3 regions of the Cupriavidus sp. Met-2 genome follow, and region 3 is predicted to be linked to each of the others. Evidence: predicted binding sites of a transcription regulator. Region 3 holds the regulator's gene; each other region holds the start of a gene.

Region 1 (4,449 bases), 470 kb from region 3:
AGGCTTTCCTACGGTTTGCCCCCCAAATGAAAGAGGCGCCCGAGAAAGCGCCTCCAACTCTACAACCCCGGTCGTACGCGGGTGGAAACTGCACCTCGACTAGCACTTCAAACCGCGAACACCACCGTCACATGCAGTGCCACTTGCGACCCAAGTAATGTTGATACCGCTCGTTCCGGAAATCGGGGTTAGAACCAGAGTTTCTGCCGTACCCGTGGAATCGGTTGCATCCAGCGTTGCGCTGATAGCACCGTTAGAAATTGACGCAATGGATTGAACATACTCTGGCAGCGGATCAACTGCAGTGCCAGCAGGGATCGCTGGAATTCCGTTCGCGCCAGCGTTGCAACCGACAAGCGTACCGTTGCTTTGTGAGCACATCGAGATTGCAGTCTTAAAGCCAGCGAGTGCGATCACTGCACCGTTGGCTTTTGTTCTTTGCGTGTAGTCCTGATACTGGGGGAGCGCGATCGCCGTCAAAATCCCAATAATTGCCACCACGATCATAAGTTCGATCAGTGTGAAGCCCTTGCTGGTTTTCACGAGTTCACGGTCAGGTGTTGATTGCATGTCGCGTTCGCGCCCCGATTTGCCAAATACTAGATCAGCACTTGAGGCCTCGCTTGCCGTTATCGCAAGCCGTGCCAGTAGCAACCCAGGTGACATTGGTCGCGTTGACGGTCGGCGTCAGCGTCAGCGTATCTGCCGCGCCTGTCGAATCGGTCGCTTCCAGGGTCGCAATAATAATGCCCGACTTGATGGAAGTGATACCCGTTACGTACTTCGGCAGCGGATCGGCCGCAGTGCCAGCGGGAATGGCCGGAACGTTGTTCGAACCAGCATCACAGCCAGTGAGAGTTCCCAGCTCTTGGGAGCACATCGCAATAGAGGTCTTGAAGCTTTCCAGGCCCGCGACCGCGCCGTTCGCCTTCGTACGCTGCGTGTAATCCTGGTACTGCGGGATTGCGATGGCGGCCAGAATACCGATGATCGCGACGACAATCATCAGTTCGATCAGCGTGAAGCCCTTCTGGGCACGACGGCCCAGCATTTTCATTTGTACCCGTTGCATGTGATTTGACCCCTTGAAGAGATTTTTCATCGGCAGCAAAAGTGCTGCAAGCTTGATATAGCATGCATCGTGCCAGAGGCAAATGTGATCTATATGTTATATTTTCGCCAAATTTTGGCACTGCGGCATACCGTATCTGAGTTAGAGGTGACAATTTCTGTCATATCAATGAGCCGAGAGTGACAATTTTCGTCACTTACGTCCACCCCTTCGGATCGTCAACGGTTGGACTGCAACGGCATTGCCTGTTTTACATGACTACGCATTCGCCTAACACTTGCTATCGGATCCTCCGCCTCGCGCACCGTAGGCAGCAGTGCGGCAGGCATCATCCGCTCAAAGAGCCGATCGACCAACTCCCCATCCAGTGATGCAACATATTCAACTGCGCTTGGGAAAGACAGCGCAGCATAGCCCCCCAAATGAAAGAGGCGCCCGAGAAAGCGCCTCCAACTCTACAACCCCGGTCGTACGCGGGTGGAAACTGCACCTCGACTAGCACTTCAAACCGCGAACACCACCGTCACATGCAGTGCCACTTGCGACCCAAGTAATGTTGATACCGCTCGTTCCGGAAATCGGGGTTAGAACCAGAGTTTCTGCCGTACCCGTGGAATCGGTTGCATCCAGCGTTGCGCTGATAGCACCGTTAGAAATTGACGCAATGGATTGAACATACTCTGGCAGCGGATCAACTGCAGTGCCAGCAGGGATCGCTGGAATTCCGTTCGCGCCAGCGTTGCAACCGACAAGCGTACCGTTGCTTTGTGAGCACATCGAGATTGCAGTCTTAAAGCCAGCGAGTGCGATCACTGCACCGTTGGCTTTTGTTCTTTGCGTGTAGTCCTGATACTGGGGGAGCGCGATCGCCGTCAAAATCCCAATAATTGCCACCACGATCATAAGTTCGATCAGTGTGAAGCCCTTGCTGGTTTTCACGAGTTCACGGTCAGGTGTTGATTGCATGTCGCGTTCGCGCCCCGATTTGCCAAATACTAGATCAGCACTTGAGGCCTCGCTTGCCGTTATCGCAAGCCGTGCCAGTAGCAACCCAGGTGACATTGGTCGCGTTGACGGTCGGCGTCAGCGTATCTGCCGCGCCTGTCGAATCGGTCGCTTCCAGGGTCGCAATAATAATGCCCGACTTGATGGAAGTGATACCCGTTACGTACTTCGGCAGCGGATCGGCCGCAGTGCCAGCGGGAATGGCCGGAACGTTGTTCGAACCAGCATCACAGCCAGTGAGAGTTCCCAGCTCTTGGGAGCACATCGCAATAGAGGTCTTGAAGCTTTCCAGGCCCGCGACCGCGCCGTTCGCCTTCGTACGCTGCGTGTAATCCTGGTACTGCGGGATTGCGATGGCGGCCAGAATACCGATGATCGCGACGACAATCATCAGTTCGATCAGCGTGAAGCCCTTCTGGGCACGACGGCCCAGCATTTTCATTTGTACCCGTTGCATGTGATTTGACCCCTTGAAGAGATTTTTCATCGGCAGCAAAAGTGCCACAAAGCCAACAAAGCAAGCTTTGCGCCAGCATTGGAAGCGCCGCTCAACACCCGATTGCTGACAAAATCTGGCACCGTCGCACACAGCACTTGAGTAATTTTTGACAAACACTGTCACTTTTAATGAAGCGCAAGTGACAAAATCTGTCACTTTGACGAACTTGGGCCAGATCTTAGCTACTTGCTCTTAGCTTGACCCTCAGCTAGCTGCGCACTCTTGGGTTGTAAACGCTTACCCCGGCATTTGAGAAATCGCGCGATGCGATTGAGCTTGCTGGCGACAACGCTACCGCCTGATCGAGTCCTCGCGAGCATCCCTTCGAGGCCTACCGTCCGGCCGCTTCTCAGAGTAATTTGAGCGGACACCTACTTCGCGCAGTGCGCTGGTTCGTATGTGCGTTTCTTGCTCTTGAGCGCCTACTCATGTGCATCCGACTAAGACACCGCCTCATACGAGTTGAGTGGGCAATCTTTGTCGGGCTTCTATGAGTCTGTTATGTGGGGCGCAAAAAACAAAACCGACGTTGCTTTCGCAAACGTCGGTTCTTAGTTTTACTACGCTGTTTTTGTCTGCTGGTGGTCGAATCCGTCAGCAGCTTTTTGTTTGGCGGAGAGGGTGGGATTCGAACCCACGGTACCGTCGCCGGTACGCCTGATTTCGAGTCAGGTACATTCGACCACTCTGCCACCTCTCCGGTAACTTGGTCGTCGCTGCGTTAGCGGCGAAACCAAGATTATAGGGATATCCATATCCGGAGCGCAAGCCCCTTCTGTAACTATTTTTACGCTTCCGGTTCCAGACGCGTGATGCCGCCCATGTACGGTTGCAGCGCCTTCGGCACCGTCACCGAACCGTCTGCGTTCTGGTAGTTCTCCAGGATCGCCACCAGCGTGCGGCCCACGGCCAGGCCGGAGCCGTTCAGCGTGTGCACCAGTTCCGGCTTGCCCTGTCCGGCGCGCATACGTGCCTGCATGCGGCGCGCCTGGAAGTCGCCCATGCTCGAGCACGAGCTGATTTCGCGGTACGTGTTCTGCGCTGGAATCCACACTTCGATGTCGTAGGTCTTGGTGCTGCCGAAGCCCATGTCGCCCGTGCACAGCACGACGGTACGGAACGGCAACTCGAGCTTCTTCAGGATCGTTTCGGCGTGACCAGTCATCTGCTCGAGCGCGTCCATCGACTGCTCGGACGGCACCACCTGCACCATCTCGACCTTGTCGAACTGATGCTGGCGGATCATGCCGCGCGTGTCCTTGCCGTACGAGCCGGCTTCCGAACGGAAGCATGGCGTGTGGGCCACGAAGCGCAGCGGCAGTTTTTCCGCGGCAACGATCGCGTCGCGGACCATGTTGGTCAGCGGCACTTCGGCGGTCGGGATCAGGTAGAAGTTCTCGATAGCGTCCTGGCCATCCTCACCGCCGACCTTGCGCGGCACCTTGAACAGGTCGTCCTCGAACTTCGGCAGCTGGCCGGTACCGCGCATCGACGCGGCATTGACGATGTACGGCACGTACATCTCGGTGTAGCCATGTTCAAGCGTGTGCGTGTCCACCATGAGCTGGACCAGCGCGCGATGCATGCGTGCCACGCCACCCCGCAGGAAGGCGAAGCGCGAGCCAGTGACCTTCGTGGCCGTCTCGAAATCCAGGCCGAGACGGGCGCCGACATCCACGTGATCCTTGATCTCGAAATCGAACGTGCGCGGCGTGCCCACGCGGCGCACTTCGACGTTCTCGGTTTCGTCCTTGCCCGTCGGCACGCTTTCGTGCGGCAGGTTCGGGATCGAGAGCATCGCGTCGCTGATCTGGTCCTGGATTTCGGCCAGGCGCTGGGCGGATGCCTTCAGCGTGTCGCCGATACCGGCCAC
Region 2 (4,449 bases), on a different contig from region 3:
TGGCGGGAATTAGTGGGGGCGCTCGAACGGAAGGGGGAACGCTACCGAATCGCACGGGACGTGACTACTATAAGGCCGCAACGGCCGCGATGCGAACCTTGCGCCAAAGCATAAAAAACTACGGAGACGCCCGTGAAAACCCTGATCGATCACCTGTCGAACTACGCTGCCTATCACCGTGATACCCGCAACGTCGTGACGCATTTCATCGGCATCCCGATGATCGTCCTGGCCGTGACGGCGCTGCTTGGCCGGCCCGCGCTGCCGCTTGGTGACGGCGCTCGATACCTGACGCCGGCGATGATCGTCTACGCGCTTTCGTGCCTGTTTTACCTGCGCCTGTCGTTCGCTTTCGGCGTGGTAATGGCCGTGATTCTGGCGTTTTTCGTGTGGGCCGGCGCGTGGCTTGCGGCGTTGCCGACGGCCGCGTGGCTGGCATCTGGCATCGGTCTGTTCGTCGTGGGCTGGGTCATCCAGTTCGTCGGGCATTACTTCGAGGGTCGCAAGCCGGCGTTCGTCGACGATCTGGTTGGTCTGCTGGTGGGGCCGCTTTTCCTCGTCGCGGAGACGGCTTTCGCACTTGGCCTGGCGCGTGAAACGCGCGATGCGATGCTGGCGCACGCGCATTGAATGACCCGAAAACGCGCCGTCGCGCGACGCTCGCGGAATGCGAAAGTGGGGGGACGTAACGCTCCGCAGCGTGTTTGCTGATGCAAACCAGCTACAAAACACGGGGTTTTCACTTGGTTTGCCCTGCGGCATGTACGAAAACCCCTTTACTTCTGGCCGTTTCCGCTATGATTCAGTGCGTACCGGCACTGACGTTCAGCAACATGCCAAACGTTGCGATCGGCCGGTACACTATCTTCAACTCTCGTATATAGACATGGCGACCAAAGCGAAACCGACCGCGAAGACCGCAACCAAGCCCGCTGCCAAGAAGGCCGCGGCACCCAAGGCACCCGTGAAGGCACCTGTGAAGGCTGCTGCCAAGAAGGCCGCTCCGGCCAAGAAGGCTGCTCCCGCCGCTGCCGCACCGACTCCGAAGCCGCTGAAGGACACCTTCAACAAGTCGAGCCTGGTCGCTCACCTGGTAGCCCAGACCCAACTGGAAGCCAAGGCCGTGAAGACGGTGCTGGCACACCTCGAAAACACCATCGTCAGCGCACTGAACAAGAAGGGTGCTGGCGAATTCACGCTGCCGGGCCTGCTGAAGGTGACCGCACAGCAAGTGCCGGCCAAGAAGAAGCGCTTCGGCAAGGATCCGTTCACTGGCGAAGAGCGTTGGTTCCCGGCCAAGCCGGCCAGCGTCAAGGTCAAGGTGCGTCCGCTGAAGAAGCTGAAGGACGCTGCGGCCTGATCGCCCGCATCTTTGGTAGTCGTCAGTCCGGTGCCGATCGCTCGGCGCCGGGCGACTTGAAACCCCGTGCCCGAAAGGCCCGGGGTTTTTTGTTGGGCGGGCGGGATCGAGCGGGATCAGTGCCTCAGTAGGCCTTGAAGTTCGCCGCGACTCTTTGCCGCAGGAAATCACCTGCCGTAATCGCCGGATATCGCTTCGACGGCCCTTCGATCACCGCATCGCGGTTGGCCTGGCAGAAGAACGCAAGGCTGTAGCGCGGGCCCATGTACTCTCCCGGCGCGGGATTCCGGACGCGATGGAAGTTCGACGGCAGATGGTCGTCGCTCCAACGCATCAGCATGTCCCCGATGTTGCAGGTGACCACGTCCTCGATCGGCGCGATCGGGGTCCAGGCCTGGGCATCCATCTCCTTGCCGGGACACACCTGCAGACCACCCTGGCCTTCGCGCTGGAACAGTAGCGTCAGGCAGTCGAAATCGGTATGGGCGCCGGCGCGCCACAGGTCGAGCTTGTCCTGCGCCTCGGGTGGAATCGCGTAGTAATGCAGCAGCCGTAGCGTGCTCTGGTAATCCGGCGCGGCCGGGTCATGCGCGCGCGAGAAGAAGTCGGTGTCGAAGCCGAGTCTGTCGGCGAAGCAGGACAGCACCTTCATTCCCACGTTCCAGCATTGCGCCTCGAATTCGAGCATCGTCTGCCGGAACCCGGGCAATTCGGTCTCCGAAGGCCAGAGTGGCGCCATGTGTGGGCGCGTGATCTGATAGGACTCCTTCTGGTCCGGCGTGCCGGTGGATGGCCTTACCTGCGCGCGCGATTCCCAGCCCGCGTTGTTGGCTTTCTGCAATGGATACCGGGCTTTTACCGTCTCCGGCAATGCGAAGAATTGTTCGGCCATGGCAAATGCCTGCCGTATGGCGGGCAGGTCGATACCGTGGTGCCGCAGTTGGAAGAAGCCGATGTCGGTGGCGGCACGCCAGAGCTGATCGGTAATCTCTGGCTTGCGGGTGTCGAAGTCCGACAGGTCGATGCAGCGGATCTCGCGCGTGTCGGTTTCGGAGCCATGGGCGCCCATGCGTGATTCGCGGGCAAGCTCGTGGAGGGGAAGGGTGGCGTTGGTCATGGGTGTCCGGGTTCGGGAATGTGGGCCGATCGGTCCGTCCCGGGAGCAAGACACACGCATATCGCGGCAATGCGGCTCTCGACTTCCGGGATGGACACGGAACTCAAGAGCAATTTCCTGCCGCCCCGGTGCCTGGAAAGGGCGGGGCGGTTGAACGCTTCTACTCTTCGATCGTAGGTGACGCAGGATTCGGGCCAGCCGGCGCGCGCCCCGATTCACCAGATTGGCGCGGGCGACGGCTACTCCGTGGCGTCGAATGCATCGTGATAGCGCACGGTGCCTACCGGCACGTCGGGCCCGAAGGCAAGGGTCTGGAAATACTCCTGCGGTACGCCGGGCAACACCAGCCGGGAATCGGCCTGGAAGCCGAATCTGCCGTAATAGGCAGGCTCACCTAGCACGACGCAACCGCGTGCGCCAAGGCGTCGCAACTCATCAAGCGCCGCCAGCATCAGCACCGAGCCAATGCCCCTGCGCTGCCGATCTGGCAATACCGAGACTGGCCCAATGCCATACCAGCCCGAATTGCCGGAGGAAATGGTGACGGGCGAGGCTGCAACGTGGCCGACGATCCCGCTTTCATCCTCCGCCACCAGCGAGAGCGTCAGGCATCCGGCACGACGCAAGCCGTTGATGATGAAGGCTTCGGTGTGGCTCGAGTGGGTCTCGCCCCTGAACGCCGCTTCCGTGAGTTGGGCGATGGTTTCAACATCCTCGGGACGCTCGGTCCGGACGGAGATGGTCATGCAGTTTTCCTCATTGATGCTCTCGCGGTGGACATCAACCATACTGCAATACGGTCAACCAATCATCCAGATCGTGGGAGGCGGGCAATGGGAAGTATTGGTGCGGTGGTGGTGGCGTCAGTCGCCTTCGTGGGCAGTCATTTCCTGCTGTCTCATCCGTTGCGGGGAGCGCTGGTTCGCGCGGTCGGCGAAAAGGGGTTTCTCGGCATCTATTCGCTGGTCGCCTTCCTGACGCTTGGGTGGATGGTGATGACCTACAAGCGAGCGCCGGTTTCGTCACCGCTGTGGGTGCCTGGCGACGGGATCTGGGCGGTGGTGACGGTGGTCATGCTGATCGCCTCGATCCTGCTGATGGGATCCCTGATCCGAAATCCGGCGTTGCCCACGGTTGGCCGCCCGGGCGCCTTCCCGGAGGCTGCGCGCGGCGTGTTTGCGGTGACGCGTCATCCGATGATGTGGGCCTTCGCGCTTTGGGGCGTGTGCCATATCGCTGTGTATCCGGTGACGAGGAACATCGTGGTCGCGCTGGCAATGATCGTGCTCGCCCTTGTAGGCGCCGCATTGCAGGACCAGAAAAAGGAACGGCTGCTGCCAGACCGCTGGCCGGACTGGGAGGCCAAGACGAGCTACCTTCCATTTGCGGCGATCGTCACCGGCCGGGCTCGGCTGGCCGGATTTGGCTCGCACGCGCTCCTTGGTGGGCTTATCGTCTGGCTCGCGGCGACCTGGGCCCACCTGCCGCTCGCCGCGATTGCGGCGGGCATCTGGCGGTGGTTGTAGTCGCCGCGGGGTTACAACATCGTACCGCCCCGACAAATGCCGGAGGGCGGGTCAAATCCACTGGTCGTTCTCGACGGTGCGCTCGCCCGCCGCACCGTCACCCGTGTTCACCACGCCGCGCGGCTCGATCAGCAGCAGTTTGACTTCCGCGTTCGCGCAGGGCTTGTGCTCGACGCCCTTCGGCACCACCGCCATCTGCCCGGCACGCAGCACGATCGACCCGTCGCCCGTGGGTCCCGCCCGGACGTCGATGCGCAGTTCTCCTTCCAGGACGATGAAGGTTTCGTCGGTGTCGACATGGCGGTGCCACTGGAACTCTCCCTCGACCTTCACGACCTTGAACTGATAGTCGTTCATTTCAGCGACGACGCGCGGTTGCCAGTGACCGTCGATCAGCGCGATCTTGTCGATCAGGTCGATGGCCCGGCACTGGCCACGGTCGGCAT
Region 3 (4,449 bases):
GAGGAACACGCCGTGCATGGTGACGCGCGGTGCGGAGATGCGCGACAGGTACAGGCGGAGGTGGTCGATGACGGCCGCCGAGGATACCGGCGTCGTGAACAGTGGAGTCGATGAGCGCGTGCAGCGCAGTTCCAGGTCGGGCGGCGGCTCCATGCCATCCGCCACCACCAGGAATGGCGGCTCCAGCAGGATCAGCTCGCCCATCTGACGCTTGCGGGGTTCGTCGTCGAGGCGCTGGTAGTAAAGGATCTCGGGTTTGCCGAGTACCTGAATCCGGTTCGGGTGGATCAGGTTCAGGTGGCCGACCAGATCGGCAGCCGATGTTGCCTCCCGCGCGAATTCCACGTCGAAGGCACGATCGGCCCCTTCCAGACCGGCGACCCAGGAGAGTTTGATGTCGGCTGCGTTGTCGTCGAAGATCGACTGGGAGGTGACGCCGGTGAGTTCCATGCGGGATGACTTTTCGGGAGGGGCTGTATCGCGGGTATCGCGTCAGGCTGCGCTGGCCTGCCGTCGTGTCAGGGGTGCCACTGGGTCAGTAACTCGTGGACCGCTTCGGGCGTGGGTAACGTGGCCAGTCCTTCACGCATTTCCCGGTCCGACAACAACTGGGCGATTTCCGAAAGAATCTCCAGATGCTGCTGGGTGGCCTGCTCGGGCACAAGCAGGAAGATCAGCAGCGACACCGGTTTGCCGTCGGGCGATTCGAACGGAATTGGCTCGGCCAGGCGCATGAAGGCAGCCAGAGGCTGCTTGAGTCCCTTGATGCGGCCATGCGGAATGGCGACGCCGGCGCCAAGACCGGTGGACCCGAGCGATTCGCGCGCGAACAGGTTGTCGGTCACGGTGGCCCGGGCTACGCCATGGTTGTTCTCGAACAGGAGCCCGGCTTGCTCGAAGACCCGCTTCTTGCTGGTGACGGTGACGTCGAGATTAATGTTGCCGGGTGGCAGCAATTTGGCCAAACGATTCATGGGCGATGCACGAGGAGTCAGAAAGGCGAGCCGACGCACATGAGTCGTCCCGCTGCGTTGGGCAATTCAGGCTATTGAGCGCAAAAGGACGCCCGCATTGGAGCGTCCGGCCATTATAGAGCAGGGCCACTGCGCACTTGTGCGCTGCGGCGCCGGCGCCGCGAGTGGTGCCGCGAGCTTGCCGGTCGGATTGCCCACCCAGAAAACTGCCACCCGCCATCGCGTGATCTTTTGCCACGCGGAATGCCGGGCCGGTTGTCCGGGGCCGTCCTGTCTGTAGTTGTTGTATGGCGCAGCATACACCGAGCGGCGTCAGTTGCGAACACCCCCGGCTGACCAAATGTTGCAGGGCTGGTACTCGGGTAACGGGTGCGCCAGCGGCGCGTCCGCCTCGCGCCCATCAAAAAAGCCGCGCAGATGCGCGGCTTTGCTCTTCCTATCTATCCTCTAAGGGGCGACCTGGTGTCGCCGCCAACTTATTGTTGTTGTAGTTGTTCGGCGGCCATCTGGTACTTGACCGCTTCCCGGTCATGCCCTTGCACGCGGTCCTTGTAGCGGATCACCTGGCGGTCGAGCTTGTCGACCAGGCAGTCGATTGCAGCATAAAGGTCTTCATGATGCGCTTCGACGAAGATGTCCTTGCCCTTGAGGTGCAGGTTGATTTCCGCGTACTGACGCTTGTCCTTTTCCTTATGGTTGTCTACGGATAGCAGCACGCTTACGCCAATGACCTGATCGAAATGTCTGACAATTCGCTCCAGTTTCGTTTCCACATACTCACGCAGCGGCGGCGTGATGTCGAGGTGGTGTCCACTGATCTTGAAGTTCATAGCGCTTCTCCTTCTGAAAGAGCCGCACCAGGCAGGCGGTTGCGGCTCGGCTACAAAGTCTTGCGGAGATTGACTGCGGGGATCTTCAGCGCTTCGCGGTACTTGGCCACCGTGCGGCGTGCGACCACAAAGCCCTGTTCGCCCAGCAACTCGGCGATGCGGCTGTCGGAAAGGGGATTCCTGGGTTCTTCGGCTCCTATCAGTTGCTTGATCAGCGCGCGGATCGCCGTGGATGAGGCCGCGCCGCCAGTCTCCGTGGAGACGTGGCTACCAAAGAAGTACTTCAACTCGAAAGTACCCATCGGCGTGGCCATGTATTTATTCGTAGTCACCCGGGAAATGGTCGACTCGTGTAGACCCAGTGTATCGGCAATCTCCCGCAAAACCAAGGGGCGCATCGCGATTTCCCCGTGCGAGAAAAAGTTCCTTTGACGCTCCACAATTGCCTGCGCAACACGCAGGATCGTGTCGAAACGCTGCTGAATGTTCTTGATGAGCCACCGCGCCTCCTGGAGCTTCTGCTGCAGCCCGGCCGCGCCCGCTTCCCCTTTTGCACCGCGCAAAATCTGCGCGTACATGTCGTTGATGCGCAGACGCGGCATCACGTCGGGATTGAGCTGTGCGATCCAGCTACTGCCACTCTTGCGCACGAACACATCCGGTACCACGAAGTCCGCTTCCGGACGGCTGTAGGCATGTCCGGGATACGGTGCGAGCGAGCGGATCAGATCGTGCGCGGCCTTAAGTGCAATTTCGTCAACCTGCAGGGCTTTCTTGAGCCGCGTGTAGTCACGCACGGCCAATAACTCCAGGTGGTGGTTGACGATCGATAATGCAAGGTCCCGCTGCGGATGTTGCAGACGGCGCAGTTGCAGGGTGAGGCATTCCGCCGCGTTGCGCGCACCCACGCCAGGCGGGTCGAAGCTCTGCAGCAGGGTCAGTATCGCCTGCACTTCATCGACTTCGAATTCGAGTTCCTTGGGCAGTTCCGAACAGATCTCGTCGAGCGTTGCGCCCAGGTAGCCGTCGTCGTCAAGCGACTCGATCAGGAAGATGGCCAGGCCCTTGTCACGCGTGGAGATCTTCAGCGGCGTGAGCTGTTCCATCAGGTATTCGCGCAGCGTGGGTTCCGCTTCGCGAAGCTGCATCGGCGTCTTCTCGTCATCATCGCCCTGAGGCCGGCGAGCGAAATCGTCCAGGCTCCAGTCGCTGCCGTAATCGTCACCCGCGCTGTCGCCGTAGCTGTCGTCTTCGCCATTGGCGCCGTTCGCGCGATCGTCGCCGTTACCTTGCGGTTCGGAAGATGCTGGCGCCGGGGCGCTTTGCACGTTGACCGACCCGTCCGCGGCCACGCGCAGCGGGCTTTCGATCCAGTCGTTCTCGCGTTCGAGCAGTGGATTCTCGGTCAGCGCCTGCTCGACTTCCTGTTGCAGCTCCAGTGTGGATAACTGCAGCAGCCGGATGGACTGCTGCAGTTGAGGAGTCAGAGCCAGATGCTGGGAAAGTCGAAGCTGAAGCGATGGTTTCATGCGACCTATTCTATGCGCATCTTCCCGTTGTTGGAACGGAAATTGCTATCGCCTATCGCTGACACTTCGTGATCGCCAACGGCTAGTTGACGAATGCTGCAAAGCGGCGTCGCGGCCGCTTGATCACATGCGGAAGTTCTCGCCCAGATAGACGCGTCGCACAGACTCGTTGGCGATGATTTCCTCGGGCTGTCCCTCGGCCAGCACGGTGCCTTCGCTGATGATGTATGCGTGGTCGCAGATGCCCAGCGTTTCGCGCACGTTGTGGTCGGTAATCAGCACGCCGATGTTGCGTGCCTTCAGGAAGCTGACGATGCGCTGGATCTCGCCCACGGCGATCGGGTCCACGCCCGCGAATGGTTCGTCGAGCAGGATGAAGCGCGGCGCCGACGCCAGCGCGCGCGCGATTTCCACGCGGCGGCGCTCGCCGCCCGACAGCGACAGCGCCGGGTTGTTGCGCAGGTGGGCGATCTGCAGGTCATCGAGCAGCGAGTCGAGCCGGCGATCGATTTCCTGCTTGGGCAGCGGCTTGCCGTTGACCACCTGCAGTTCCAGCACCGCGCGGATGTTCTCCTCCACGTTGAGCTTGCGGAAGACAGAGGCTTCCTGCGGGAGGTAGGACAGTCCCATGCGCGCGCGCTCGTGGATGGCCAGGCCGCTGATGTGCTGGCCATCGAGCACGATATCGCCTTCGTCCAGCGCGACCAGTCCGACGATCATGTAGAACGACGTGGTCTTGCCCGCGCCGTTCGGGCCGAGCAGGCCGACGACCTCGCCGCTCTTGACGTCGAGCGAGACGTCCTTGACCACGGTGCGCGAGCCATAGCGCTTCTTCAGATGGCGCACGACCAGCGTGCTGCTATCCGTGGATGGGGCGGAAGAAGCCTGATCGGCGAGCGTGGCGGTATCGTTCATCGGGTACGGATAGAGCTTGAAACGGTCAGGGCTTGGCCGGCTGTGAGGACGGCTTCAGGTCGAGCGGCGCGCCGGCGGGCGCGCTGGCCTGGTTCGCGCGCGGCGACAGCACAGCGCGCACGCGGCCAGAAGGGTTCCCGGCTGACGCGTTGTTGTCGCCGCCGGTTGCGGTATAGAACTCATTGCGGCTGTCGTACGTGA

Evidence for each region. The regulator sigma-54, encoded in region 3, starts transcription at its own class of promoters, with help from an activator protein. The targets are predictions, from matches to a motif close to TGGCANGNAANCTGCTTT.
Region 1: the regulator sigma-54 is predicted to act here: its motif matches at 2,592-2,609, upstream of WD006_RS02780 (pilin).
Region 2: the regulator sigma-54 is predicted to act here: its motif matches at 2,657-2,674, upstream of WD006_RS27255 (isopenicillin N synthase family dioxygenase).

The regions. Positions count from the first base shown of each region.
Region 1 covers NZ_JBBHZL010000001.1:601,038-605,486, reverse strand. The annotation lists gene WD006_RS02795 (pilin) at 100-570, opposite strand; gene WD006_RS02790 (prepilin-type N-terminal cleavage/methylation domain-containing protein) at 605-1,072, opposite strand; gene WD006_RS02785 (pilin) at 1,568-2,038, opposite strand; gene WD006_RS02780 (pilin) at 2,073-2,513, opposite strand; tRNA gene WD006_RS02775 (tRNA-Ser) at 3,187-3,276, opposite strand; gene serS (serine--tRNA ligase) at 3,364-4,449, opposite strand, start outside.
Region 2 covers NZ_JBBHZL010000017.1:51,527-55,975, forward strand. The annotation lists gene WD006_RS27245 (DUF962 domain-containing protein) at 133-630, shown strand; gene WD006_RS27250 (HU family DNA-binding protein) at 887-1,360, shown strand; gene WD006_RS27255 (isopenicillin N synthase family dioxygenase) at 1,485-2,477, opposite strand; gene WD006_RS27260 (GNAT family N-acetyltransferase) at 2,717-3,223, opposite strand; gene WD006_RS27265 (NnrU family protein) at 3,311-4,003, shown strand; gene WD006_RS27270 (cupin domain-containing protein) at 4,055-4,449, opposite strand, start outside.
Region 3 covers NZ_JBBHZL010000001.1:134,647-139,095, forward strand. The annotation lists gene hprK (HPr(Ser) kinase/phosphatase) at 1-450, opposite strand, end outside; gene ptsN (PTS IIA-like nitrogen regulatory protein PtsN) at 519-974, opposite strand; gene hpf (ribosome hibernation-promoting factor, HPF/YfiA family) at 1,451-1,804, opposite strand; gene WD006_RS00685 (RNA polymerase factor sigma-54) at 1,855-3,333, opposite strand; gene lptB (LPS export ABC transporter ATP-binding protein) at 3,457-4,248, opposite strand; gene lptA (lipopolysaccharide transport periplasmic protein LptA) at 4,274-4,449, opposite strand, start outside.